Regions from separate parts of the Pseudomonas serbiensis genome, predicted to be linked through region 2. Evidence: predicted binding sites of a transcription regulator. Region 2 holds the regulator's gene; each other region holds the start of a gene.
The links. Region 2 encodes sigma-54, which starts transcription at its own class of promoters, with help from an activator protein. Its sites were predicted from a motif close to ANTGGCATNNANNTTGCTNT; they were not measured.
Positions count from the first base shown of each region.

Region 1 (9,709 bases), on a different contig from region 2:
ACCGGGATGATTTCGCTGGTTAATTCCTTCGTCATCATTACCGAGTACAACACCAAGGTTCAGGGTTTTCTGGTGCATTCGGTAGAACGCATCGTGAACATGAACTGGGAAGAGATTCATCCGCCACCCAAGGGCACAGGGCGCGACCACTATCTGACGGCCGTGACTCGTGTCGATAATCAGTTGGTGGAAATCATCGACGTCGAGAAGATTCTCGCCGAGGTGGCGCCGATTACCGAGGGTGTTTCCCATGGTGTGATCGACGAAGAGACTCACAGCAAGGCCGTTTCGTTGCGAGTGCTGACGGTCGATGACTCGTCGGTTGCACGCAAGCAGGTGAGTCGTTGTCTGGAAACTGTCGGTGTCGAGGTGGTTGCCTTGAATGACGGTCGTCAGGCGCTGGATTACCTGAAGGCAATGGTTGAAGAGGGCAAGAAACCTGAAGAAGAGTTTCTGATGATGATCTCCGACATTGAAATGCCGGAGATGGATGGCTATACCCTTACAACAGCCATACGCAATGATCCACGGATGCAGAAACTACACATCACCTTGCATACCTCGCTTTCCGGGGTATTCAATCAGGCGATGGTAAAGAAAGTGGGTGCTGACGATTTTCTCGCGAAGTTTCGACCTGATGACCTGGCGGCCAGGGTCGTGGCGCGGATCAAGGCGGCAGATAATAGCTAGGGGCGTCGTCCCTGGTGGTTCACATGATTTTGAGAGGCGGCACCTTGTCTACAGGTAATTTGGATTTTGAACAGTTCCGGGTCTTTCTGGAAAAAGCCTGTGGCATCTTGCTGGGGGAAAACAAGCAGTACCTGGTCTCCAGCCGTCTCAACAAGCTGATGGAGCAGCAGGGACTCAAATCGCTGGGCGAGCTGGTCCAGCGTATCCAGTCTCAGCCTCGCAGCGGTTTGCGTGAGCAGGTCGTCGATGCGATGACGACCAACGAAACCCTGTGGTTTCGTGATACCTACCCCTTTGAGGTGCTGAAAAACAAGGTGCTGCCCGAGCAGATCAAGGCCAGCCCCGGTCAGCGTTTGCGCATCTGGTCGGCCGCCTGTTCATCCGGCCAGGAACCGTATTCGCTGTCGATGTCCATCGACGAGTTCGAGCGCAGCAATCCGGGCCAGCTCAAGGCTGGCGCGCAGATCGTTGCTACCGACTTGTCCGGCTTGATGCTCACCAACTGCAAGACCGGTGAGTACGACAGCCTGGCAATCGGCCGCGGCCTGTCGCCGGATCGCCTGCAGCGCTACTTCGACGTGAAAAGTCCGGGTCGCTGGGTTGTGAAGGCGCCGATCAAGAGCCGTGTCGAGTTTCGTTCATTCAACCTGCTCGACAGCTACGCGAGCCTTGGCAAGTTCGACATCGTGTTCTGCCGCAACGTGTTGATCTACTTCTCGGCCGAAGTGAAGAAAGACATTCTGTTGCGCATCCACGGTACGCTCAAGCCGGGTGGCTACCTGTTCCTGGGTGCCTCCGAAGCGCTCAACGGCCTGCCGGATCATTATCAGATGGTTCAGTGCAGTCCGGGGATTATCTACAAGGCCAAGTGATGGTGGGTTTTGTATGAACATGAAAGAGACCTTCGGGTCTCTTTTTTGTGGGCGGGATGTTTTGAGAGTTGGTGGTGGTTTTCATGGGAGGGGCCGTACTCTGGCGTACTGACTTCGAGCGCGCAGGAGGAGTACTTGCCGAGTCAAGTGTTACATTTTAATGAATCGGCAAGCACGTCTAGTGGATATTAATTTTCCCAGTTAACGATAACTTGGAGTGGGCCGCCTGTAACCGGCGCAAATGAGCTTGAGCGATAAATGCGGTGGTATAGGAAGAAATTTTTGCTTGGTGATTTATTTGCAAAAAAGGTGGTTGACCCGCTTTTTAGGGATGTTACGTCAATGCAGGAACTCGTATCTCCGTGACATAGGAGTGCATTGAAAGTTGCATTGGCGGGGATCGCGCCGATTGTATAGTTCCAGCTGATAAATGTTATTTTTCCGCTTGCAGGGGTGGTGCCTATAATGGGGACGGTTGTAGTATTCCACTGATTCGTAGAATAGGTGGGTTTAATGTTGGCTGTTTGAGCGTATCCACCCCCTACTGCAAAGGCATTGCTGCCAAACGTTGCCAGTACCAATGCTGCTGTGCACCCAAGAATACCTTTTCTTTTCATTTTTAAGATTCCTTCTAATCCATGATTTCGCATTTTTTACGAAGCCCCTGCCGTCTTGGCAGGTGGCGGGAGATTTATACCTTCTCGTTTTTTCTGAAGCAAGATAGTGACGTGAAAAAATAATTTTAAGCAGTGTTGGCTCTTTTTTATCACTCATTTGTGCTGAATGATTTGGTCTTTATTTGTAGGGCTTGGGGTTTGTAATGTTTTGAATTGTGTTTTGGCGGTAGTGGTGGTTAATCGCTGTATTGCCTGAGGTTTTTATAGTTTTCTACAAGGCTTTATTGTTTGTCTTGTAATTTTCTGTATTATTTCTATTCACCTGTTGAACGGGGGGGCTAAAGTTTTTTTGGGGCCATGCGTTAAATGACAGTATGATTTTCTTTCACGCAAAAAAAACGCTCCAACACCCTTTGTCGAGATGATATAAGGGCGGGCGAATATGAAGTCATGGAGCAGGCGAGGCGCAATGGAAGGGCAGGTCATTCAGGATGAAAGCGAAAAGGCTGCGCTGGCGCCGTGCATGAACCTGATTCAACTGGAGCGTATTTGCCATTCCTATCAGGCTGGGGCCGTGATGCATTCGGTCCTGCGCAATGTCTCTCTCTCTATCGAGCGCGGCCAGAGCTGCGCCATCGTCGGAAGCTCCGGCTCAGGCAAGAGCACACTGCTTAATATCCTCGGTCTCCTTGATCGTCCAACCTCTGGCGGTCTGTTTCTTGATGGCCTGGATATGGGGAGCGCCTCGGCAGAGCAGCGAGCCAGGGTTCGCAATCAGCTTATCGGGTTTGTCTTTCAAAGCTTCAACCTGCTGCCGCGCCTCAATGCTCTTGATAACGTAGCCTTGCCGCTGCTGTATCGCGGTTATTCCCGTCATGCCGCGCGAGTGGCGGCGCAGCGTGAAATAGAGCGCGTTGGCCTGGCCGACAGGGCTCACCACCGGCCTGCCGAACTGTCGGGCGGGCAGCGTCAGAGGGTTGCGATTGCTCGCGCTCTGGTCGGGCAGCCTGCTTTGATTCTTGCCGACGAGCCCACCGGAAACCTCGACAGCACGACCGCCGCCGAGATTCTTGCCTTGCTGCTTTCGCTGAATCGGGAGCAGGGCGTCACGTTGATCGTGGTAACTCACGATAACGCCATGGCCCGGCACATGCAGCGATGCCTGAATGTAAAAGACGGTTGCCTTGAAGAGCATGTGTCGTCTGTCGGGATTGCACATGCCTGAGAATAAGTCTGTGCGTTACGGCCCATCGCTTGGGCAGATATTCATGGAGCCCTTGAACAGTTTGCGTCTTTTGGGGCGCAGGTCGTTGCTTGCCTTGTTGGGGATCGCTGTGGGGTGCGCCTCCGTAGTTGCCTTGCTGAATATCGGTCAGAACGCGGCCAACGAGGCAATCAGTGCATTCAAGGGGCTCGGCAGCGATATGCTGGTCGTCAGCTTTGCGGCAATGCCTGGGGTCAAGATGCGTCCGGCGCCCTCTACGCTGGATAACCAGGCTGTCATGGATGCAGTCCCCGGAATCCTTGATATCGCGCCCCTCATAGTGCTTTCGACCAGGGTTCGTTTTGATGGTCGTGCGCACAATGCAAGTGTTGTCGGGACATCCAGTGATTTGAAGGCGGTCCTGGGGCTTCGGGTAACTCAAGGCCGGTTTCTTTCTCGCCATGATGCTAGAAGTACTTATGCCGTGCTGGGCGCACAAGTGGCCAGGGATCTGGGCATCCTGAATATTCAGGATGTGGCAGGCAGGCATATACAGGTCGACAGTTATCTCTTCGAAGTGGTCGGGATACTGGCCGATCACGGGCAGAATCCACTTATTCCCGTGGCTGTCGATCAGGCTATTGTCGTGCCGATAGAGGGCATGCGGCGGATCAGTTCAAAACCTGAAATCAGTAATATCGTCGCCAGAGGGAGAGGAGGCGAAACCCTTGAGCAGGATGGCAAAGCCCTGACGGACTTTCTGCAGCCATTGGCACCGGGACGAGATGTTCAGGTGCAGATTCCCCAGCAATTGATTGATGGCCTGGCCCAACAGTCCCGCACCTTTTCCTATCTGCTGGCAGGCCTTGGCGGTATTTCCCTGCTTGTCGGCGGGGTCGGGGTCATGAACGTGATGGTGATGAATGTCTCCGAGCGCCGACGGGAAATCGGTGTTCGCATGGCGCTGGGTGCAAGGCCACTGGATATCGGTCGGCTGTTCTTGCTGGAGGCTGCTGTGCTGTCCATCGCTGGAGCGTCGGTGGGTGCATGTATCGGTTTACTGGCAGCATGGCTGTTTTCGGTGGTGTCGGGCTGGGGCTTTACATTGTCTATTCCTTCTCTTCCCCTTGGCATTGCCAGCTCGCTGCTGGTGGGGCTTTTCTTCGGTTTGAACCCGGCCCTCATGGCGGCCCGGCTTGAGCCGGTACAGGCGTTGCGCGATGACTGATCTTTATCGTTTCGCGGCAGTGATCTGCCTGGTTTTTTACAGTGTCCAGCCTTCTCTTGCTGCGCCTTTGGCTCCTGATGCCCCGAGCATGCCGGCCAGGACTGTTTCGCTGAATGAGCAGACGATCGACCTTTCTCTGGCTGATGCCGTATTTTTGGGGTTGCGCGCAAACCGTTCCATCCGCAGTGCTTATCTGGAGCGTATTGCGCAGAAATTCGACTTGCGGGTTGCCAAGGACCGCTTTACGCCCAAGCTCGTTCTGAGCAGTCGTTATCTGGCCAACCGCAGTCAGAGTGATAGCTATCGCCAGACTCAGGTTATCCCGCAAACCACAATGCTGGGTGAGTACGGTACCCAGCTCAGTCTGGCCTGGACTAACCAGTTGACGCTTGCCGACAGTACCGGCCGCAGTCGTAATGATGGTGCAACCCTGACCATCATCCAGCCTTTGTTGCGCGGTGCCGGGAAAGATATCGCCACCGCTCCCGTGCGTCTGGCTGTGCTGGCAGAAAAGGTCAACCGCCTGGCTCTGAAGTCGACGGTTTCGGACACTATCACCCAGATCATCACGGGTTATCGTGAGTTGCTGCGCGCTCAGGAGCAGGTGCGTATCGCGCGCGATGCTCTGGAGCGATCACGCCAGTTGCTTGACGCTAACAGGGCCATGATTTCTGCAGGGCAGATGGCTGAGTTCGATATCGTTCAGACTGAAGCCGATGTCGCCACTCAGGAGCTGGCCATCGAAGAGGCTTCCAATCAGTTGGATGCCAGTCGTCTTGAGTTGCTGCGTCTTCTGGCTCTGGACCTTGGGACGCGAGTGCGAGCGGCGGAGGTGCTTGAGGCTCGCCGCATAGAGGTGGGGCTGACGCAGGCGCTTGCAACGGCCCAAGAGCGACAGCCTGCCTATCTCACGCGGTTGATCGCCACCAAGCAGGCGGAAATCAACCTCGCTGTCGCCCGCAATGATCGGCTGTGGGATGTGTCATTGATCGGCGGTGCTTCTCAGATCCGTGATCGCATTCAGAATGACTTTGGTCCGGGCACTACACGCACCTGGGAAGGCTATGCCGGTATTCAGGTCGACATTCCGATTGGTGATTTAAGTCGGCGGCAAGCCGAGGTTCGGGCAAGGGTCGATGTGGAAAATCAGGATCTGCTTCTGGCTGAGGCCAATCAGTCCCTGGCGCGTGATGTCGGTGACGGGGTACGCGATCTGGGGACACGCTGGCGGCAGTATGAGATTTCCCAGCGCGCCCGTGAATTGTCGTTGCGCAAGCTGAATATCGAACGGGAAAAGTTACAGGCCGGTCGTTCCAGTAACTTCCAGGTCTTGAGTTTCGAGGCGGATCTGCGTAACGCGGAGAATGCTCGCCTTAATGCATTGATTGCCTATCTTAATGCTCAGACTGACCTGGATCAGAGGCTGGGTACGACCCTGGAGAGCTGGGAGATTGATCTCAATGACTAAGTATCTGGCGCGATTACGCATATCTCGCGTCAGTGGCCGGGCTGTTGTCGCGGGTGTTGTTGCGGCCGGGCTTTTTGTGGGCATTGTCTATGGCTATCAATCGCGGCTTGAGCCGATATCTCCGGGTGTCAGCTGGGTTCCTGTGCAGCCGCAGTTGCTGGAAAACCAGTTGGGGCTGGTTGGGCGAATCGAAGCTGCCAGCCGCTCGACTCTGGCGGCTCCCTTTGAGGGTGTTGTGCAGGAGGTTACTGTTGTCGAAGGGCAGCAAGTGGAGCGTGGCAAGCATTTGCTGACGCTGGATACGGCACAACTGGATATTCAGTTGCGTGAGGCGCTTGCCGCTCAATTGAAGCTTCAGCGGTCAGTAAAGGACATGCAGAACTGGGCGCAGGGCGAGGAAATGGCACGGGCGCGGCGTACCGTGACCACTGCGCAATATGGTTTGAGTGATACCGAGCGAAAACTGGCTGACACTCGCCGCTTGTTTGAGCGCGGTATTGTGGCTCGCATGGATGTGGAGGCGCTTGAGCAACAAGCCAGAATGCAGCAGCTTGATATGGTTGCCTCTCAGGCGGAGTTACGCACCGTGATGGAGAAGGGGAAAGGGGAAAACCGGCAGATAGCTGAAATGGAGCTGGCCAATGCCCAGTCGCGCTATCAGGCTTTGCAGGCGCTGCATGCCCGGCGCACAATCGAGGCTCCGTTTGCCGGCATTGTATTGCGTCCCCAAAGGCCTGAAGGGGGCGCCTCTCCTTTGGTCCAGCAAGGAATGCGCATGGCTCAAGGGGTGCCGCTTTTTGAGTTGGCCAGCCTGGAGCAGATCAGGGCGGTTGCTCGTGTCGAAGAGGCGGACCTGCATCAGTTGGCTGAGGGTATGCCTGTGCAGGTCACGGGTGATGGTTTCGATGGTATTACCCTCGATGGCGCTATTTCTTCCATTGCTGCTCAGGGTGTGGCCTCCGATATGTTCGGTGGCGGTACGACTTATGAGGTTGTCATAAACATCGCTTCCTTGACCGCTGCTCAGCAATCGAAAGTGCGTCTTGGCATGAGTGCGCGGCTGGCTATCGTGACTTACCGCGCTGAAAACGGTTTCGTACTTGCTCCTGAAGCCTTGCGCCAGGATGCTGAAGGCAGGACCTTTGTTGTCTATCGACAGGAAATGGCCGATGCGCCGCAGCAGGTCATTGTCACTGTCGGCCGTGCGATGCCTCAGGGTGTCGAAGTTTCGGGCTTGAAACCCGGTTATGTCGAGTTGCCTGCCACTGCACAGTGACGGGCTCGGGGATTTCTGCTGTCAGCGGCCGGCCATGCCTGCCGCTGACATGGCAAAAAAACGACACATCCCTTGCCGCTTTACCCTCTCATAGCGGAAATGCCTTGCCGCTTTTCTGGCATTGCCGCTCTGGCCGTCGCTACAACCCCCGTAAACACTGGTTTTGTGGATTTGGCACGCTGATTGCTTTCTCAGTGATACGAGAATCAGGTCAACCGGCAAAGGTTTCCCGAAATGAGCATCAGCTTCGATAAAGCATTAGGCATACACGAAAAGGCCCTTAACTTCCGGGCTCAGCGTGCAGAGGTGTTGGCCAACAACATTTCCAACGCCGATACCCCGAACTTCAAGGCCCGTGATCTGGATTTCTCCTCGGTGCTGGCCGCCGAAAGCGAGAAGGCTCAGAACGGTCGTTTTGCGCTGAACATGACCAATAGCCGTCATATCGAAGCCGAGGGCATGAGCAGTGGCGACGGTACGTTGATGTACCGCACTCCGTCTCAGCCTTCGCTGGACCAGAACACCGTTGATTCGCAGGTCGAGCAGGCCAGCTACACCGATAACGCCATGGGTTTCCAGGCCAGTTTCACCCTGCTTAACAGCAAGTTCAAAGGGCTGGTTTCAGCCCTGCGCGGAGAATAATTCATGTCACTAGCCAATGTGTTCAACATTGCCGGCAGCGCCATGAGTGCCCAGACCACACGTCTGAACACCACGGCCAGTAACATCGCCAACGCCGAGACTGTTTCATCGAGCATGGATCAGACTTACCGTGCCCGTCACCCGGTATTTGCGACCGTGTTGCAGGGTCAGCAGTCCAACGGTGGCTCGCTGTTTCAGGATCAGGGCGATGCCGGTCAGGGCGTTCAGGTCAGCGGCATCATTGAAGACAGTTCCAACCTTGAGGCGCGCTTCGAGCCTAATCACCCTTCTGCCGACAAGAACGGGTATGTCTATTACCCCAACGTCAATGTCGTGGAAGAAATGGCCGACATGATTTCCGCCAGCCGTTCGTTCCAGACGAACGCCGAAATCATGAACACCGCAAAATCCATGATGCAGAAGGTTCTGACCCTCGGTCAGTGATAAAGGGCGAAAGTTATGGCCGTTGAAAACGATGTCTCGACGAATTTTATAAGTTCGCTGCAGAACCCCAAAGCCAGTGCGAGCAGTTCGGGCGAAGCGCTGGGCAAGGATGCGTTCCTGCAGTTGCTCGTCACGCAGATGAAGAACCAGAACCCGCTGGATCCGCAGGACAACACGCAATTCGTTGCGCAGTTGGCGCAGTTCAGTAGTCTGGAAAGCATGCAGAACCTGACGTCGACCGTTGACTCGATTGCGACCAGCTACAAGTCCTCGCAGGCATTGCAGGCTTCTTCGCTGGTGGGTCGTTCGGTGATTGTCGAAACCGGTACCGCTCAGGTGGATACCAGTAAAGGTTTGACTGGTTCTGTTGTAGTGCCTGCTTCAACGTCAGCGACGACGGTCAAGGTCTACGACGCCAGCAATAATCTGGTCGATACCATCGATTTGGGTTCCAGAAGTGCAGGCAATGCAAGTTTCACCTGGGATGGCCTCAATAGTGAGGGCACCGCCATGCCGTCCGGTACCTACAGTTTTATTGCAAATGGCACTATCAACGGCACAAACAATGGTCTCTCGACTTATCTTCCAGCAACGGTCAACAGTGTGACCACGGCTGTGAGTGGCGGGGAAATGACTCTAAACCTGGCTGGCGGCAGTTCGATCGCTTTGTCCAAAGTGCAATCAATCGGAATATAGAGCCGACTAGACGGCGTAGGAGTGGTACATGTCATTCAATATCGGCCTTAGTGGGCTCTATGCGGCAAACAAAAGTCTCGACGTTACCGGCAACAACATTGCCAACGTGGCGACAACAGGCTTCAAACAATCGCGTATCGAGTTTGCTGATCAGTATGCTCAGTCGATTCGTGGCACTTCCGGCGGCACCAGTATTGGTAGTGGCGTGACCACGGCTGCCGTTTCTCAGCAGTTTGCCCAAGGCGGTCTTACCACTGGGACGGGTAACAGTCTGGACCTGGCAATCAACGGTAATGGCTTCTTCATGCTCAGCAACAGCGGCGAGACGCTCTATACCCGTGCCGGTGCATTCCGTACCGACAAGGATGGCTTCGTCGTCAATAGTGCGGGTATGAATCTTCAGGGTTACAACGTTGATGCGAACGGCAATGTTGCTGTTGGTGTCTCGGGCAACCTGAGGGTTGACAGTTCAAATCAGGCGGCGAGTCCGACCAGCATTATCACCAACGTCGCCAACCTTAATTCGACCTCTACAGTTCCGACTATCACGCCTTTCGATGCGACGAATACCA
Region 1 covers NZ_JAUQOO010000003.1:303,843-313,551, reverse strand. Annotated here, with positions in the region: gene Q6A51_RS06335 (chemotaxis protein CheV) at 1-690, shown strand, start outside; gene cheR (protein-glutamate O-methyltransferase CheR) at 735-1,562, shown strand; gene Q6A51_RS06325 (flagellar protein FlhE) at 1,751-2,179, opposite strand; partial or broken gene Q6A51_RS06320 (ABC transporter ATP-binding protein) at 2,622-3,234, shown strand; gene Q6A51_RS06315 (ABC transporter permease) at 3,397-4,611, shown strand; gene Q6A51_RS06310 (TolC family protein) at 4,604-6,079, shown strand; gene Q6A51_RS06305 (efflux RND transporter periplasmic adaptor subunit) at 6,072-7,355, shown strand; gene flgB (flagellar basal body rod protein FlgB) at 7,590-7,997, shown strand; gene flgC (flagellar basal body rod protein FlgC) at 8,001-8,441, shown strand; gene Q6A51_RS06290 (flagellar hook assembly protein FlgD) at 8,457-9,137, shown strand; gene flgE (flagellar hook protein FlgE) at 9,166-9,709, shown strand, end outside.
Region 1: a site for sigma-54 is predicted at 7,526-7,545, ahead of flgB (flagellar basal body rod protein FlgB). Genes of this name have one in related genera too.

Region 2 (9,709 bases):
CCCATGGCTTCAAGGCCACGGATGTGCAGGTCAACCGGACGCGAACCGATGGCGCAGCCGCCAGGGAGTGCGACTTCAGCTTCACCGAAACGGGCAACCATCGGCCCCAGCACAAGAATCGACGCACGCATGGTTTTCACCAGTTCGTACGGCGCAACCAGTGTCTTGATGGTGCGCGGGTCGATCTCGACGCTGAGTTTTTCGTCGATCACAGGCTCGATGCCCATCCGACCGAACAGCTCGATCATGGTGGTGATGTCGTGCAGGTGCGGCAGGTTCTGAACAACTACAGGCCCATCGGCCAGCAATGTTGCCGAGAGGATCGGCAGGGCGGAGTTCTTTGCCCCGGAAATGCGAATTTCGCCATCAAGACGAACGCCGCCGGTAATAATCAATTTATCCATTAGAATCTCGACACCAATTGGCTCAGGTGCGCTCGGCCCAGGCAGCGCGGCTGAAAAATTTCATAGTGACCGCGTGGATACTGCCATCGGCAATCCAAGGGTTCAGATGGGCATAGATGTTTTGCTGACGCTTGACGGGGCTCAGGCTGGCCATCTCGTCACTAATGATGTTCAGCTGGAAATTGCAGCCTTGGCCTTCAACTTCCACCTGGATTTCGGGCAGCTTTCCTTCAAGGAAGCTCTTAACTTCTACAGCCTGCATGCTTAACCTCGATCGGCGCCCTACGCGCGCGGGTCGGCCATCATACAAAAAAGCCCATGCTATGCGAACCCCAACGACGGGGTGCCAGACAAAGGGCTTTTCCGATAACCGCTATTAATGAATGTCCAAAAGCTCGCTCAAGCCCGATACCCGGGCAATTTCCCGCATATCCTCAGGCAATGACTGCACGCTGACCGACTTGCCTGCATCCTTGGCGTCACGCATGAACGCCAGCAACAAGGCGAGGCCTACACTGCTGGACTTCACCACACCGGAGCAGTCCAGAATCAGGTTCGACGCATCGCTGGACTTGATGAGGGCCGCGCCCTGCTTGCGCAGTTGCGGCCCGCTACGGTAATCCAGCACGCCCGTCAGCTGCAATTGACCCGGCGAACCAAGGCGTACGGCAGACTCACTCATTGCGCCGACTTCTGCGCAGCTTCGGTCGTCACTTCCTTGGCCTTGGCGACTTCACCTGCCCAGCCATCGATGGTCTTGTCCAGGTCGTTGCCATTACGCTGCATGGCGTCGGCGAACTGATCACGGAACAGCTTGCCGATGTTGATGCCATTGATGATGACGTTACGAACCTTCCACTCACCGTTGATTTTCTCAAGGGTGTAGGAAACAGGATAGACCGCGCCGTTATTGCCTTTTACCTGCATGTCGACGCTGGTGCGGTCCGCACCCTCATCCTTGGCTGGCGAAACGGTAATGCCCTGGTTGTTGTACTCAAGCAACGCATTGCCATAGAACTGCATCAGGCTGCGCTTGAAGTTTTCCTGGAAGCGCTGCATCTGCTCAGGCGAAGCCTTGCGCGAATACTTGACGGTCATGATGCTTCTGGAAATGCCGTCAGCGTCAACCACCGGGCCAACGATACGGTTCAAGGCATCGTAGAACGCGCTCGGATTGGATTTGTACTGCTCTTTATTGCTGGCCAGGTCGCTCAGCAACTCCTTGGTGGTGCGATCTACCAGGTCATGAGCAGACGGAGTTGTCGCCGCATTTGCCATCATGGGCAGCACGGCCAGCAATACCAGCAGACCACGGCGCAGGATAGAGATCATTTAAAGCTCCTCATTTGGCTTCTTTACTCACGGTATTGAGCAGGAATTTCCCGATCAGGTCTTCCAGCACAAGCGATGACTGCGTGTCATGGATCGTACTTCCATCCTTGAGCAGAGCCTGGTCACCACCCACGCTGATACCAATGTATTTTTCACCCAGCAAGCCGGCGGTCAGGATCGAGGCAGTGGAGTCGGAAGGCAGGTTGTCTACCTTCTTCTGGATCTCCAGCGTTACACGACCGGTAAAGGTGTCACGATCCAGATCGATTGCCGTTACACGGCCAATCGGGACACCCGCCATGCTCACCTTGGCTCTGACAGTCAAACCGGCGATATTGTCGAAGTAAGCGTAAAGTTTATAGCTGTCATTGGTCGCACTGGCGCTCAAGCCGCTGACACGCAGGGCGAGCAATAGCAAAGCCAGGATCCCGGCCAGCAGGAACAGGCCGACACCGGTTTCGATTGCGCGGTTTTGCATCAGAAATCTCCAAACATCAAGGCGGTCAGAATAAAGTCGAGGCCCAGCACTGCCAGCGAGGCATATACAACCGTTTTGGTCGTAGCCCGACTGATACCCTCGGAAGTGGGCTCACAGTCATAGCCCTGGAACACAGCAATCCAGGTCACCACGAAGGCAAAGACGACACTTTTGATAACACCATTGAGCACATCACTGGTGAAGGAAACGCTGCTCTGCATGTTCGCCCAGAAGGAGCCTTCATAGACGCCCAGCCAGTCGATAGCGACCCAAGAGCCACCCCAGATTCCGACCACACTGAAAATGATCGCCAGCAGCGGCAGGGAAATGAACCCGGCCCACAGGCGTGGCGCAATGATGTACTTGAGCGGATCGACCCCGATCATCTCAAGGCTCGACAGCTGCTCGGTGGATTTCATGTTGCCGATCTCCGCAGTCAGTGCGGAGCCTGCACGCCCGGCGAACAGCAGCGCAGTGACCACCGGGCCAAGCTCGCGCAGCAGGGTCAATGCGACCATCTGGCCCACCGCCTGCTCCGAACCGTATCTGGCGAGAATGCTGAACCCCTGAAGCGCCAGCACCATGCCGATGAAAATACCGGACACGACGATGATGACCAGAGACATCACGCCCACAGAATACAACTGCTTGATCAACAGCGAAAAACCGCCGCCGATGCCACCACGCCCTACCAGGGCATGGCCCAGGAAGATGCCGGATCGCCCCAGCACTGCCACGGTATCAATGGCCGAACGCCCAAACAGGCGGATACGGTCCAGCAATGACTTATTGCGCATCAGCGCTTCCCCAAAAGATCTTCACGAAAATCCGGTGCCGGATAGTGAAACGGAACGGGGCCGTCCGGCTCGCCGGTCATGAACTGACGAATGCGCGGATTATCCGAGGACATCAATTCCTGCGGCGTACCCTGCCCCAACACCTGCCCGTCTCCGACGACGTACAGGTAATCCGCGATACTTGCCGTCTCTGAAAGATCATGAGACACCACGATGCTGGTTATCCCCAGCGCATCGTTGAGCAAACGGATCAGACGAACCAGGACCCCCATGGCTATCGGGTCCTGCCCGACAAAGGGTTCGTCGTACATGAGAATCTGCGGGTCGAGAGCGATTGCACGGGCAAGCGCCACACGGCGCTTCATGCCGCCGGACAATTCGTCAGGCATCAGCTCCAGAGCCCCACGCAAACCTACTGCCTGCAATTTGAGCAGGACAATGTCGCGGATCATCTCTTCCGGTAACTCGGTGTGAACGCGCAAGGGAAATGCAACGTTCTCGAACACATCCAGATCGGTGAACAACGCGCCGCTCTGAAACAGGACGCCCATGTTCTTGCGCGCATCGAACAGATCGCTGCGTGACAGCTCGGGCAGGTTCTGGCCATTGACCCAGACCTCGCCTGCACTTGGGCGCAACTGCGCACCCATCAGACGCAGCAAGGTAGTCTTGCCACAGCCGGAAGGCCCCATGATCCCGGTGACCTTCCCTCTGGGAATACGGATATCGACATTACTGAATATGCTGCGCGTGCCGCGTTTGAAGGACACACCTTTCAAATCGACCGCGTAGGCGTCATCGGCGCTCATCTAAACTCCTTGCGATACAGCCTCTCCCTTCTCCTGTCGTGCTCTGACGAGAGACAGACAGTGCGGGCCAGCCGAACAAGCCGCGAACTATATCACCGCAGCAGCACGCCACCCAAGAAGAGAACCTGTTTGTTAGATACCCTGACGCACCTTGCAGACACCCTTTGCATGTTGAAATAAACCTCAGGACAGCCCTTGCAATAAACCTGAAAAGCTGAACAAGCCGCCCCGAATACAACTCCATGACGATCAGACGTGAGGGAATCGTACATTACCGCTATAATCGCCGCCTTTCAGCAAGCCGACTAATTCAAGATATGAGCCGATCCAGCGACCTGACTCAATCCGCGCAACGAACCATCCGCCTCGAAATGGAAGCCATACAAGGCTTGCTTGGCCATCTCGATGGCGATTTCGTGCGCGCGTGCGAAATGATTCTGGCCAGCAAGGGACGTGTCGTAGTGGTCGGCATGGGTAAGTCCGGGCACATCGGCAGAAAGATCGCCGCCACCCTGGCAAGCACCGGCACGACCTCGTATTTCGTGCATCCAGCCGAAGCCAGCCATGGCGACATGGGCATGATTACCCGTGACGACATCATTCTGGCTCTGTCCAACTCCGGCACGACCAACGAAATCGTCACGCTGTTGCCACTGATCAAGCGCCTGGGCATCCAGATGATCAGCGTGACCGGCAACCCGAACTCAGTCATGGCCAAGGCCGCCGACGTCAACCTCAACGTTCAGGTGGAACACGAAGCCTGCCCACTGAACCTGGCGCCAACGTCATCGACAACTGCCGCTCTGGTAATGGGCGACGCTCTGGCTGTCGCCCTGCTTGAAGCGCGCGGCTTTACCGCCGAAGACTTTGCGTTCTCGCACCCTGGAGGCGCATTGGGTCGACGCCTGCTGCTGAAAGTCGAGAACGTCATGCATACCGGCGACACCCTGCCCAAGGTACAGCGCGGCACCCCGCTACGCGATGCACTGCTTGAAATGACCCGCAAGGGCCTGGGCATGACCGCAATCGTCGACGCCGACGGCAAGCTGGCCGGGATCTTCACCGACGGCGACCTGCGCCGCACGCTGGATCGTCCGATCGATATTCGCGAAACCACCATTGATGAAGTCATGACGATTCACGGCAAGACGGCCCGCGCAGACATGCTTGCAGCCGAAGCCCTGAAGATCATGGAGGATCACAAGATCAGCGCCCTGATCGTCGTCGACGCCAAAGACCACCCGGTAGGTGCGTTCAACCTGCAGGATCTCCTGCGTGCGGGTGTCATGTAATGGCCGCCACCCTGTTTGCGAAAGCCCCGAATCCGGGCCATGAGCATGAACAAGTCACCTATCCGGCCGACGATCTGCCAGACTTGCCATTGATCCGGCATGTCAGTCGCGAACAGGGCAGCCTCGAAGCAGCCCAATCCGCCTCCTTATAGAAGCCATTTTTTATGTTCAACAAGAAAGTTCGTACGTTTCTGCTTTTCGGGGTGCTGGCGCTGCTGCTTGCCGCAGCGGGCTACTGGAACATAAGCCCGGAAAGCTTCATGGATCAGCCTGTCGCCACAAAAGACGACACCGCTATCGACTATTACGCCATCAATGCCCATAGCGTGCAGTACCTGCCCGACGGCAAGATGCAATACGACATGACCGCAGACAAGGTCGAACACGTCAAGGCCACGGATGTGACCCTGCTGACCAAGCCCGATCTGCATATGTACCGCGGCACCCTGTTCCCGTGGCACGTCCAGAGTGAACGCGGCGAAGTTTCGCCTGGCGGCACAGAGGTCGAACTGATCGATTCGGTACGTGTTGCACGCACCGACGAAAAACAACGTACGACTATCATTACCAGTAGCCGTATGACCGTATTCCCACAGAAGCAATATGCGCAGACCGAGCAAATCGTTAGAATCGACGCCGCTGGCGGTGTAACGACAGCCAAGGGAATGAAAGCGTATTTGAACGACGGCAGGATGGACCTGCTGTCCAACGTAAGAGGACAGTATGAGTCTCGTTAAAACTCTTCCTTTTTTGCTCGGCCTGGGCGCAGCACTGGGAAGCCCGAGCGCCTGGTCCCTGCCAACCGACCGCGATCAGCCTATCCACATCCAGTCTGACGACGCGCAGCTCGATGACAAGAAAGGCGTTGCCACCTACAAAGGTAACGTCATCATCACTCAGGGTTCGATGAAGATCACCGGCAACACCGTGACCATCACTCGTAATGCCCAAGGCGAAGTCGACGTATTCACCTCCGTCGGCAACCTTGCCTATTACGAGCAGAAACCCTCGGTAGACAAGCCGATCGTGCAGGCTTATGGCGTGACCATCCAGTATTACGCGGCACAAGACCGCATCGTGCTGATCGACAAGGCCAAGGTCATCAATGACGGCAACACCTCCGAAGGCGAGAAGATCGTCTACGACACCGTGAAGCAGATCGTCACTGCCGGCCGCGCCAATGGCGGCTCCAAAGTGACTGCGCCACGCCCGCGGATCGACATGGTCATCCAGCCCAAAAAGAAAACCGAACAGCAGAAGGCCCAGTAAATGGCGACGCTTAAAGCCCAGCACCTGGCTAAAAGCTACAAGAGTCGTCAGGTCGTACGCGATGTCAGCCTGTCCATCGACAGCGGTCAGATCGTAGGCTTGCTCGGCCCTAACGGTGCAGGCAAGACGACCTGCTTCTACATGATTGTCGGCCTGGTACAGGCCGATCAGGGCCGCGTCCTGATCGATGACCTCGATGTCAGCCACCAGCCGATGCACGGTCGCGCCCGTGCCGGTATTGGCTACCTGCCACAGGAAGCCTCGATCTTCCGCAAGCTGTCCGTGGCCGACAACATCATGGCCATCCTTGAAACCCGCAAGGAACTCGACGGCGCTGCACGTCGCAAGGAGCTGGAAAGCCTGCTTCAGGAATTCCACATCACCCATATCCGCGACAACCTGGGCATGAGCCTTTCGGGTGGCGAACGTCGCCGCGTGGAAATTGCCCGCGCACTGGCCACCGCCCCCAAGTTCATCCTGCTCGATGAGCCTTTCGCAGGCGTTGACCCCATCTCGGTGGGCGATATCAAACAGATCATTCATCACCTGAAAGCCAAGGGCATCGGCGTGCTGATCACCGATCACAACGTCCGCGAAACCCTGGATATCTGCGAAACCGCTTACATCGTCAACGATGGACAACTGATTGCCGAAGGCGACTCGCAAACCATTCTGGCCAACCAGTTGGTGAAAGAAGTCTACCTCGGCCACGAGTTCCGCCTGTAGTCGACCCTGTGTGAGCTCTTTTGATGCGAGCTTTGCCTGGACATCCTGTTGACAATGCATTTTTTGTCATGATGCTCTAGGCAAACACTTCAGATTCAGGCATATAACTTGCTTAAGCTGGCGCTTCGGCGCCCTGTAGTGGATGGCGCATGTGCGCCGGCGAATAAGGTGTTTAGCCCCTGCCATGAAACCATCGCTAGTCTTGAGAATGGGCCAGCAGCTGACGATGACGCCGCAGCTGCAACAGGCTATCCGCTTGCTCCAGTTATCGACCCTGGACCTCCAGCAAGAGATTCAGGAAGCACTGGAATCCAACCCTATGCTGGAACGTCAGGAAGAAGGCGACGACTTCGACAACTCCGACCCTCTGGCTGACAACATCGAGCAAAAGCCCAATACAGACGTTCAGGAACCCAGCTACCAGGAAACCGCACCGACTGTGGATAACCTGGAAGACGGCGAGTGGAACGAACGCATTCCAAACGAATTACCTGTCGACACCGCCTGGGAAGATGTCTATCAGACCAGCGCCAGCAGCCTGCCCAGCAACGATGACGATGAATGGGACTTCACCACCCGTACATCCGCTGGCGAAAGCCTGCAAAGCCACCTGCTATGGCAATTGAATGTCGCGCCGATGTCCGACAAGGACCGGCTGATTGCCGTCACCCTGATCGACTGCATCAATAACCAGGGTTATCTCGACGAAACCCTCGAAGAGATAGTCGAAGCCTTCGACCCCGAACTGGATATCGAACTCGACGAAATCGAAGCCGTTCTGCACCGCATTCAGCAATTTGAACCCGCTGGTATCGGCGCTCGCAACCTGAGCGAATGCCTGTTGCTGCAACTGCGTCAGTTGCCGGTAAAAACCCGCTGGCTCGCAGAAGCACAGCGCCTGGTAACCGACTACATCGATCTGCTGGGCAGCCGCGACTATACGCAGCTCATGCGCCGCATGAAGCTCAAGGAAGACGAACTGCGCCAGGTCATCGAACTGGTCCAGAGCCTTAATCCTCGCCCCGGCTCCCAGATCGAGTCCACAGAAGCCGAATACGTCGTGCCCGACGTGATCGTACGCAAGGACAACGAACGCTGGCTGGTAGAGCTGAATCAGGAGTCGGTACCGCGCCTGCGCGTCAACCCTCAGTACGCCGGATTCGTGCGCCGTGCCGACACCAGCGCCGACAACACCTTCATGCGCAACCAGTTGCAGGAAGCACGCTGGTTCATCAAGAGCCTGCAAAGCCGCAACGAAACACTGATGAAGGTTGCCACCCAGATCGTCGAGCACCAGCGCGGTTTTCTCGAATACGGCGATGAGGCCATGAAACCGCTCGTCCTGCATGACATCGCCGAAGCGGTAGGCATGCACGAGTCGACGATTTCCCGCGTGACCACTCAGAAGTTCATGCACACCCCAAGGGGCATTTACGAGCTGAAATACTTCTTTTCCAGCCACGTAAGCACCTCCGAAGGCGGCGAATGCTCTTCGACAGCTATCCGCGCAATCATTAAAAAACTGGTTGCTGCCGAAAATCAGAAAAAGCCGTTGAGTGATAGCAAGATCGCTGGTTTACTGGAGGCACAAGGCATTCAAGTAGCCCGTCGCACAGTTGCCAAGTACCGCGAATCACTGGGGATTGCACCTTCGAGTGAACGCAAGCGACTGATGTGATGCAGGCAGAGCCACAGCGTTCCAGCGGCAGGACTCAACACCTGCCTCTTTATGCACTGGCAAAGGAGAAAGCTGTATGCAAGTCAATATCAGTGGACACCAACTGGAAGTGACCAAGCCCCTTCGTGAATACGTTGAGCTCAAGCTCAAGAAGCTCGAAGGGCATTTTGACAAGATTACTAATGTGCAGGTCACGCTGGCTGTCGAGAAGCTGAAACAGAAAATCGAAGCCACTCTGCACATCCATGGTGGAGAGGTCGTAGCCAACGCCGAACATGACGACATGTACGCGGCAATCGACCTTCTCACTGATAAGCTCGACAGACAATTGCTCAAGCATAAGGAGAAGCAGCAGAACATCCTTAAAGGTGCGACAGCTCGCTGACACTCATCCCAATGATCCGACTTGAAAATATCCTGACCCCCGGCCGTTCATGCGTGAACGTGTCGGGCGGCAGTAAAAAACGTGTACTCGAACAAATTGCCAACCTGATCGGTCGTGAAGTACCGAGCATGGATCAGCAAAGTGTGTTTGAAAGCCTTGTTGCCCGCGAAAAACTGGGATCTACCGGTTTCGGCAACGGCATTGCCATCCCCCATTGCCGCCTTGCAGGCTGTGAAACGCCTGTCAGCGCTGTTATGCGCCTGGAATCCCCCATCGATTTCGACGCCATCGATGGCGCCCCGGTAGACCTGCTATTCGTCCTGCTCGTCCCGGAAGCTGCTACCGATGAACACCTGGAGCTGCTGCGCCAGATAGCCAGTATGCTTGACCGCACAGAAGTACGTGACCGCCTACGCAGTGCCGAAAGCGGTGAAACGCTTTATAAAGTGGTGCTGGACGTACAGAACGGTAACTGATCATGCGCATGATCGTCGTCAGTGGTCGCTCAGGCTCCGGCAAGAGCACAGCTCTGGATGTAC
Region 2 covers NZ_JAUQOO010000013.1:25,826-35,534, reverse strand. Annotated here, with positions in the region: gene murA (UDP-N-acetylglucosamine 1-carboxyvinyltransferase) at 1-404, opposite strand, end outside; gene Q6A51_RS17090 (BolA family protein) at 427-666, opposite strand; gene Q6A51_RS17085 (STAS domain-containing protein) at 781-1,086, opposite strand; gene Q6A51_RS17080 (MlaC/ttg2D family ABC transporter substrate-binding protein) at 1,083-1,736, opposite strand; gene mlaD (outer membrane lipid asymmetry maintenance protein MlaD) at 1,747-2,214, opposite strand; gene mlaE (lipid asymmetry maintenance ABC transporter permease subunit MlaE) at 2,214-3,011, opposite strand; gene Q6A51_RS17065 (ATP-binding cassette domain-containing protein) at 3,011-3,820, opposite strand; gene Q6A51_RS17060 (KpsF/GutQ family sugar-phosphate isomerase) at 4,138-5,112, shown strand; gene Q6A51_RS17055 (hypothetical protein) at 5,112-5,264, shown strand; gene lptC (LPS export ABC transporter periplasmic protein LptC) at 5,277-5,849, shown strand; gene lptA (lipopolysaccharide transport periplasmic protein LptA) at 5,836-6,381, shown strand; gene lptB (LPS export ABC transporter ATP-binding protein) at 6,382-7,107, shown strand; gene Q6A51_RS17035 (RNA polymerase factor sigma-54) at 7,292-8,785, shown strand; gene hpf (ribosome hibernation-promoting factor, HPF/YfiA family) at 8,862-9,170, shown strand; gene ptsN (PTS IIA-like nitrogen regulatory protein PtsN) at 9,182-9,646, shown strand; gene rapZ (RNase adapter RapZ) at 9,649-9,709, shown strand, end outside.

Region 3 (9,709 bases), on a different contig from region 2:
GATTGCGGTGTAGATGACGGTGAAGGCTACGCCCTTGAACTGAATCCAGACTTGAGCGCCGATGTCGGTCACAGTACCGAAACCGCCCAGTGCAGGAGCAGCGAACACACCGGTCAGGATCGCACCGACGATACCGCCGACACCGTGAACGCCGAATGCATCCAGGGAGTCATCGTAGCCCAGCTTGCGTTTCAGGCTGGTGGCGCAGAAGAAGCAGATCACGCCAGACGCCAGACCGATGATCAGGGCACCCATCGGGCCTGCGGTACCGGCAGCCGGAGTGATGGCAACCAGACCGGCAACCACGCCCGAAGCGATACCCAGGGCGCTTGGCTTGCCGTGAGTCAGCCACTCGGCGAACATCCAGCCCAGAGCAGCAGCAGCGGTAGCGATCTGGGTAACCAGCATGGCCATACCGGCAGTGCCGTTTGCAGCAGCAGCGGAACCGGCGTTGAAACCGAACCAACCGATCCACAGCATGGCTGCGCCGATCAGGGTGTAACCCAGGTTGTGCGGAGCCATCGGAGTGGTCGGGAAACCTTTACGCTTGCCCAGTACCAGACAGGCAACCAGACCAGCCACACCAGCGTTGATGTGAACGACGGTGCCGCCTGCGAAGTCCAGAACGCCCCAGTCCCACATCAGGCCACCGACACCACCCCAGACCATGTGGGCGATTGGTGCGTAGACCAGAGTGAACCAGATGCCCATGAAGATCAGCATCGCGGAGAACTTCATGCGTTCTGCGAAAGCACCGACAATCAGGGCCGGAGTGATGATGGCGAAGGTCATCTGGAAGGTGACGAACACTGCTTCAGGGAACAGGGCCGCAGAACCGGTGATGCTGGAAGGCGTGATGCCCGCCAGGAACGCCTTGCCCAGACCGCCGAAGAAGGAGTTGAAGTTGACGACGCCAGCTTCCATACCAGTAGTGTCGAACGCAAGGCTGTAGCCGTAAACGACCCACAGGATGCTGATCAGACCAGTGATAGCGAAGCACTGCATCATCACGGAAAGAATGTTTTTGGAGCGGACCATGCCGCCGTAGAACAAGGCAAGACCCGGAATGGTCATGAACAGTACCAGAGCGGTAGCTGTCAGCATCCAGGCTGTGTCACCTGAGTTGAGAACAGGGGCTGCCACTTCGTCTGCCGCCATGGCAAGGCCAGGGGTTACGAGGGACAACAGGGCTCCTAGCCCTGCGAATTGACGCAGAGTCATATTGTTTACTCCTGGGGCGTGGGGTTTGGCGGCTTAAATGGCGTCGGTATCGGTTTCGCCGGTACGGATGCGTATAGCCTGTTCCAGATTCACAACAAAAATTTTGCCGTCCCCGATCTTGCCGGTGTTGGCAGCCTTGGTGATGGCCTCGATGACACGATCCAGATCCTTGTCATCGATAGCGACGTCGATCTTCACTTTTGGAAGGAAGTCGACTACGTATTCAGCACCGCGATACAGCTCGGTGTGTCCCTTTTGGCGACCGAAACCTTTTACCTCGGTAACAGTGATGCCCTGCACGCCGATTTCGGACAGCGACTCGCGCACGTCGTCCAACTTGAACGGCTTGATGATGGCAGTGACTAGCTTCATGAAAACTTTCTCCCGAATTGGTGGACTTGCCCCAGGAAAACAAACCCGACTCAAGTCTAAGCGCAGTGCCTGGCTTTGTAACGTGTCGGCCGCCGGTTAAAGGCCAGACCAACTCCAGAAAACCGCTTCTGACGAAACACATCCCCGCTCCGCCTGCCGCACTGCATTCGTCACAGCGACTGCATCAGTGCATGGGTCACAAGCCATTAAGCAGAAAGCTTGCCATCTCCTGAATATTCATCAAATACAGGGCCTTGAGCACTTTTTCAGCCGTGAAAACCCTATCGGCCACCGAACAACGCACAACTACAGTGCACTCGTGCACGCCCCGACGCTCAATAACTGTGCATCGCCAATGCACTGAAAATGACTATAGACGCTGCGTGCTACACTGCCGCCCATCTGATTCAGGAAAAACATCATGCTCGCGCCCAAAGCTTTCCTCGACGCCCTGAGCGGCCACGCCTCCCGCCTGTTCAACGGCGAAACCCCACTGCCACGCAACGAATTCGAGACCCAGTTCAAGGCCCTGCTGCAAAGCGGCTTCAGCAAACTGGATCTGGTCAGCCGCGAAGAGTTCGACAGCCAGATGGCCGTCCTTGCCCGCACACGGGCTCGTCTTGAGGCGCTGGAGGCGAAGGTGGCGCAGATGGAAGAAAAGATCGGGGCCAGCGGCCGGGACGACTGACGTCTGGAGCGATAAGAAGGGATGCATGGCAACGTTTCAATTTCACGATGACCTTGACGGCGCCAAGGCTCATTCAGCGACCCTGGCGCTGCACAGGCTGGAATTCGGGCATCGTGGCTTCCTTCCCCAGCCAGACGACCTGACGGGAACGGTCACATTTATTCGCTATGGCAATAAGTGCTACGCCGTCACTGCCAAGCATGTAGTGGATTCTCTTGCTCGCAAGGCAGCCGAGAGCTATCAACCCCTTCGTTACTTCTGCCCGGTAAACAAGGGGCTGACGATCAAAGGCCCATTTATATCTGCGCCGCTGGACTTCGCGAATAATCAGCCCGATGTCGCTATAACTCCAATCATCGAAGCTTATGTCCTGAGTATCGGTAAACGGCCATTCGTGATCCCGGAACATGATCCTGTCTGGCCCCTGCCTTACGCCATGGCAACAGGATTCCCGACTGCCGAAAAAAGGGATGTGTCAGACAAGTCAGGCAACACCAATCTGAGCATGGGTTTTGTAAGAGCCATCGCAGAAGGCAATGGCGCTGATGGCAAGCATCACAGCGTTACCTTTTACAGCGATCTCGACGCACTACCTCCCATTACAAAGCTGAGTGGCATGAGCGGAGGGCCGGTGTTCTGGTCGGACACCGAACGTTATGGCCTCGTCGGCTTTGTAAAAGAAGCACTGGAACAGGATGGCGGAGAAGTGACCAGCGACACACCCAAGGTCCACTTCGTGGTGCAAAGAGCTGATAGCTTCATTCTGCGTGAATGGATTGATCACGTAGAACGAAACTGGCCTCGTGAAAGAGAAAAGCAGGATGCCCAGGAAGCCCTTTTTTTCAAGGAAACAGAAGAGAAGAGCCAGCGTGACCTGCAAGAGTTTCTCAGGCGTTCACGCCTGAATATCGCCTATCGCGAATGGCGCGCCAGACTGAAACCGGGTGACCGGTCGCCACGCAAAAGAAACTACGAGCAATACTTCCCCGATTGGTTTTGAAAGTCAGGGCAAGGGTTTGATCAAAGCTATCCGGCAAAACCCACCACCTGAATAAAGACTGCCCAACTACCGAGCAGAATCCAGAAAACTGCAAAAATCCAGGGCGTACGCATCGAAAACAGCAACGCCTTGCGATACCCCTTATGCGTAGACTCATGCTCATTGAACAGCGGCGATTCGTCATACGCGATGCCCATGATCGGCTCACTGCGCAGCAACTCGCTTTGCTTGTAATGCCAATGATCGATGATGTCGTAAGCCGCACGAATCCCCGGCCAGGCATTCAACGAACTCAACGCCCCCAACAACGCCAGAAACGGCGGCACAAACATCGTGAACAGCTTGCCCCACTCCGGATTGAGATTGGCCATGCAGGAAGCGAAAGCGATCACAAGAAAGGATTGCGCAGTCAGATAGGCATCCGTTCGGTTGGCCAGAATGGTGGTTTCGTACTGGATCTCCTTTCGGTAGAAATCCAGACGGTCCTTGGGGGAGCCGAACATCTTGGCATCGTGTTCGGTGGCGTTGGAGGTTGTGTCTGTGGTTTGGGAGGTCAGAATTCTTGGCAAGAGCGGTGGTCTCCATGCGGGTTGCCTTGAATGGAGAGTGACCTGTGTGGGGGCTGGGTGTTCAGAAGAATTTACGGGGGGAGTAAATGCTATCGTGATTACACGGCTTCTACCGCGCGCCGGGCTCAGCACATGCAGAGGATCTTCTGCTGGCGTGGTCCAGAAATGGAACCGACCGCTGTCAATCTCATCTATGATTGTGCGATTGCCTTTTAAGGGCGGATGATTGGCGTGATGAGGCAAAGCTATACAGATGTATTTGCAATAGTTTTGCCAAAAATCAGTTGGAGATGGAGTTCGATGAAAATCATCCCTACAATAAGGGCGTTTTTTGGATTTCTCAATATCAAAATGATATCATTAATTCCAAAATGTCACTCTGACTACGCTCATTGAGGAGCGTCAGCCGAATTATTCAAAGGAAGGATCATAGAATGTGGTTCAAGATGCTACTTAGGGCTTTGCTCCCTACCTTTGCCCCCATACCCGAGAAGCGCTCTATTGAAGCAGATGCTGTCGTGGCGCATAAAATTGTTCGTTCCTATGCTCGGGGCAATGTGAATCTGCAGCGCGGCCGATACATGACGGCAGACAAACTCGAAGCTCGCAAGCGCCAGCTCGCTCTCCATTCGTTCTGAGAAAGCTTACATCGTGACAAACTTGTCCCTTCCTGATGTGCAGGAGTTGGATCAGCGCGCACACGCCCATGAATTGGTGCGCCTATTCCAACTCGCCGAGAACAAGATCAAGCTGGTCGAAAACCTCAATGGCGAGCTGTCCATTCCCGCGATAAATGAGCTGCGCTACGCTGGCTATCACATGGCCCAGTATTTGGCAGGAACCGGGGAAGCTCCTGAAACGCAGCTAAGCAAAGCTGAAAATCACTGTAAACGAGCCATCTATGATGCCGTAGAAGCGGGGATCATCAACCAATTAGAGCTGATCAAGAAATTCCAAAATGACTTCGCAGGTGTAGCCATCAAGGATGTCATTCCGCACTACTCGGACCTCCGTAAACGAATCAAAGCTGCGCAGAAGCTGCTCTCTAAATCCAAGGAAGAAAAGCAGAAACGAGCTGACTACTATGAAGAATGCTCAGCGCACCTCGAAAATCTTCGCATTACGTACGAGGAGCTTGAAGACAACCGCGATGATCTAGTAAGGCAGTTGACCAAGACCAATCGAGAGGTGCGTAACTATTTCATGATGGGAGCTACGCTGCTCGTCTGCACTGTGGCCATGATCTACGCAATGCTGGGTTACCATAAACCATTAGCCGAGCCGACTATTGCACTGCAACACCCCCCAGCGCCGGCTGAGGTAGCAAAGCCATAGAACCGCTACGTGTAGAATGACAGGTTTTGGGCGAGCCTAAGCGTGGAGCGTTGACGCTTGCTCAATTACCACTCATGAAAAACACGCCCAGGAAAACCTACTCCCCCGACACAAACAGTAGAAGTTCCCTTCTAGCCCCCCAAAAAACCTGTCTATCCTTCAACACACCGCAGGAAGCGGCTCTCGTCATCAAGGAAGATCATGTCTCTCGCCATCGTCCACAGCCGCGCCCAGGTTGGTGTGGAAGCACCTGCCGTTACGGTCGAAGCCCATCTGGCTAACGGCTTGCCAACCCTGACGCTGGTCGGTTTGCCGGAAGGCGCGGTCAAGGAAAGCAAGGATAGGGTGCGCAGTGCCATTCTCAATTCGGGGCTGGATTTTCCGGCGCGGCGGATCACGCTCAATCTCGCTCCGGCTGATTTGCCGAAAGACGGTGGCCGCTTTGATCTGGCCATTGCGCTGGGGTTGCTGGGTGCAAGCGGGCAGTTGCCGTTGCTGGCGTTGCAGGATGTGGAGTGTCTGGGCGAGCTGGCATTGTCGGGGGCGATTCGGCCGGTTCAGGGGGTGTTGCCTGCTGCGCTGGCGGCTCGGGCGGCAGAGCGCACGCTGATCATTCCGGCGGCGAATGCTGAAGAAGCGTGTCTGGCTTCGGGGTTGCGGGTCATTGCGGTGAATCATTTGCTGGAGCTGGTCGCGCATTTCAATGGGCGCACGCCTATCCAGCCTTATCAGAGCAGCGGGCTTTTGCATCAGCCCAAGCCTTACCCGGATTTGAGCGAAGTTCAGGGCCAGACCGCCGCCAAGCGCGCCTTGGTGGTGGCGGCGGCCGGGGCGCACAACCTGCTTTTCAGTGGCCCGCCGGGCACGGGCAAAACCTTGCTGGCCAGTCGCTTGCCGGGGCTGTTGCCGCCGCTGGATGAGTACGAAGCGCTGGAGGTGGCGGCGATTCAGTCGGTGGCCAGTCAGGTGCCGCTGAGCAGTTGGCCACAGCGGCCTTTCAGGCAACCTCATCACTCGGCGTCAGGGCCTGCGTTGGTTGGCGGTGGCAGTCGCCCTCAACCTGGCGAGATAACATTGGCTCATCACGGAGTTTTATTTTTAGATGAATTACCCGAATTCGACCGCCGCGTGCTGGAGGTTTTGCGCGAGCCGCTGGAGTCTGGCCATATCGTGATTTCCCGGGCGCGGGATCGGGTGCGGTTCCCGGCACGCTTTCAACTGGTCGCAGCCATGAACCCTTGCCCGTGCGGTTATATGGGTGAACCCACCGGACGGTGCCGCTGTTCGACCGAGCAGATCCAGCGTTATCGCAACAAGCTGTCCGGGCCGTTGCTGGACCGGATCGATCTGCACCTGACTGTCGCTCGCGAAGCCACTGCCCTCAACCCGGCACCACAGACCGGCGACGACACTGCCAGTGCCGCCGCGCTGGTTGCAAAAGCCCGTGATCGCCAGCAAAGACGCCAAGGCTGCGCCAATGCCTTCCTCGATCTACCGGGACTGCGTGAGCATTGTGAGTTGTCGGCGGCCGATGAAACCTGGCTGGAAACGGCCTGTGAGCGGCTGACCCTATCGTTGCGGGCCGCGCACCGGCTGCTGAAAGTGGCGAGAACCCTGGCGGATCTGGAGCAGGTGGATGCGATTGATCGTCGCCATCTGGCCGAAGCGTTGCAGTATCGGCCTGCGAGTAATTGAGATCGGTTTCTATGGCAGTCACATCTTTTCGCGGATAAATCCGCTCCTACACGGCTCGGTAGGAGCGAATTCATTCGCGAAAAACAATCAACGGAAGCGATCAACCTCTTGGCGCAACTCAGCCGCCAGGGAGTTGAGCTCTTCGGCGGTGATTGCCAGGTTGGACACCACTTCGCGTTGTTCGCTGTTGGCCATGGCGATGCTTTGCAGGTTGCTGCTCAGCATGGTGGCGGTGCTGCTTTGCTCTTGCGTGGCCGTGGTGATCGCTGCGAACTGGTGGCCGGCGGAGCGGCTTTGTTCGTCGATCTGGGCCAGTGCAGCCGCAACCTTGGCGTTACGCGACAGGCCGTCCTGCATCAGGACGTTGCCCTGCTGCATGGTGCTGATGGCGTTGCCGGTTTCTTGCTGGATGCTGGCGATCATGCCGGAGATTTCGTCAGTGGCCTGACGGGTACGCGAAGCCAGGCTGCGAACCTCATCGGCTACCACGGCAAAGCCGCGGCCTTGTTCACCGGCACGGGCCGCTTCGATGGCTGCGTTGAGTGCCAGCAGGTTGGTCTGGTCGGCAATCGAGGTAATCACGCCGACGATGCTGCCGATTTCCTGGGAACGCTGCCCCAGTGTGTCGATCACGGTCGCAGTGCTGTTCAACGACGTTGCGATCTGTTGCAGCGCAGAAGACGCTTCGTCCATGGAGGTACGACCGATGCGGGTCTGTTGCGCGTTTTCCTGCGCCAGACGCTCGGTGTTCTTCATGTTGTCGGCAATATTCAGAGAGGTAGCGCTGAACTCTTCGACCGCGCCAGCCATGCTGGTGATTTCGCCGGACTGCTGCTCCATGCCTTCATAAGCGCCTCCCGACAGACCGGACAATGCATGAGCACGGGTGCTCACTTCCTGGGCCGCGGTACGGATATGAGAAACCATGTTCGACAGGGCTTCGCTCATCTTGTTGAAGCTACCCGCCAGTTGCCCGATCTCGTCGTGGCTGGAAACCTGCAAGCGGACGCTCAGGTCGCCGGAGCCCAGGGCATCGGCCTGACGCACCAGTTCAGACAACGGACGCAATTTGCTGCGCAGCAGCCAGATGGCGCCGCCCACGGAAATCAACATCGCCAGCAGGCTGCCAATGGCCAGCTTGGTGCCTACGCTCCAGGTGACTTCGCTGATCTCGTCACCCGGCATGCTGGCCAGTACGGTCCACGGGCCACCGCTGAAAGGCTGGCCAACGCTGTAGAAATCCTGCACGCCATCGTTCCAGAACAGTCCTTTGCCTGGCTGTTTGACCGCTCCGGCTACGGACTTGGCAGCATCATCAGGCGATTTGGCGCCTGCTGGCGCGACCAGCCACCGGTTTTGCTCGTCCAGCAATGCCAGCGAGCCGGTCTTGCCGATACGGAAGTTTCTGAGGTTCTCGAACTGGGCTTTCTGCGCGTCGGTGTAATCAAAGCCTACGAACAAGGCTGCAATGATCTTGCCGCTGCTGTCACGAACCGGGCTGTATTGGGTCATGTAGTAGCGTTCAAACAACACTGCCTTGCCCACATACTCCTGACCGGCCATCAGGCGCTCATAGGCCGGGCCTTTGCGATCAAGCACTGTGCCGATGGCGCGAGTGCCGTCCTGCTTGCTCAGGGAGGTGCTGATGCGAACGAAGTCATCGCCACTGCGCACGAAAATAGTGGCGACACCCGCCGTCAGACGACGAAACTCGTCGACCTCGGTAAAGTCGTTGTTCAGAGCTGTATCACCCAGATACAAGCCCGGGGTCTGGGTCCCGGCCACGGTGACAGGCTTGTCGGTCTGCAGGCTCAGGCCGCCAGAGAAACGCTTTTCAAACAGCCCGCTCAGGCGCTGCGTGCTGTCACGCAAGGTGCTGTGAAAAGTGTTGAGCTGGTCAGCGAGCAGACGAGCCTCACTGGACATGTGTTCTTCACGGATGACAAGGTTGGCAGCGTCCAGAGATCGCAAGGCGAAAAGAGTACTGCCGCTTATCACCACCGCAAGAATCACAGCCAAAGCAATACCGAGTTGCGAAGCAATCCGGGCACGGGGCTTGGACATAAAGGCTCCAGGCTGAATTATCGGGTTCGCCAACTCCCTGGCCGACCATCCAGCAAATTCTAATAAGATTTGAGATTAAACCGTTTTGAACAAACGGCCCTTCAAGAGTAAGTTCGGCTCACAAGTGAAATACTTGAGTCCGATGTACGGATATTAGCAAACAGATGGCAAATCGCCCAATCACACTAACTATTTAAGTATTTCGACCTGCGGTAGTTGCATCGCCTGCACTTCGCTTTGCAAAAACTCACTTAACCGCCGCAACCGCTCTAAACCGGGCCTTGTCTTGGGCCAGACCAGATAATAGTTCTCGCCGCTGAACACGGCGGTACGCCAGGGCAAGCTCAAACGGCCCTGTGCGACGTCTTCGGCAACCATCAATAAATCACCCATCGACAGCCCGTAACCCCGGGCGGCCGCGATCATGCCCAGCTCAAGGGTATCGAAAACCTGACCGCCCCTGAGCGAAACCTTGTCGGCCAGCCCCATGCGGTTCAGCCAGGTGCGCCAGTCACGCCGATCCGGCGTCGGGTGCAGCAACTCGATACTCGCCAGCCGCTCGACATCCCACGGCGGATCCTGCAGGAAGGCCGGGGCGCCGACCGGGATCAACAACTCCGGGAACAGCAAAGTCGATTCCCAATCCGGCGGGAAATGCCCACGGCTCAACAGAACTGCACAATCAAAGGGCTCTTGCGAGAAATCCACAGCGTCTATATCCATCCAGGCACTGGTCAACTGGACTTCGTTACCCACCTGTAAATG
Region 3 covers NZ_JAUQOO010000002.1:99,315-109,023, forward strand. Annotated here, with positions in the region: gene Q6A51_RS03410 (ammonium transporter) at 1-1,221, opposite strand, end outside; gene glnK (P-II family nitrogen regulator) at 1,255-1,593, opposite strand; gene Q6A51_RS03420 (accessory factor UbiK family protein) at 2,015-2,281, shown strand; gene Q6A51_RS03425 (hypothetical protein) at 2,307-3,281, shown strand; gene Q6A51_RS03430 (hypothetical protein) at 3,308-3,850, opposite strand; gene Q6A51_RS03435 (hypothetical protein) at 4,285-4,488, shown strand; gene Q6A51_RS03440 (hypothetical protein) at 4,511-5,185, shown strand; gene Q6A51_RS03445 (YifB family Mg chelatase-like AAA ATPase) at 5,387-6,880, shown strand; gene Q6A51_RS27390 (methyl-accepting chemotaxis protein) at 6,968-7,828, opposite strand; partial or broken gene Q6A51_RS27395 (Cache 3/Cache 2 fusion domain-containing protein) at 7,823-8,944, opposite strand; gene Q6A51_RS03455 (LysR substrate-binding domain-containing protein) at 9,134-9,709, opposite strand, start outside.
Region 3: a site for sigma-54 is predicted at 1,801-1,820, ahead of glnK (P-II family nitrogen regulator). Genes of this name have one in related genera too.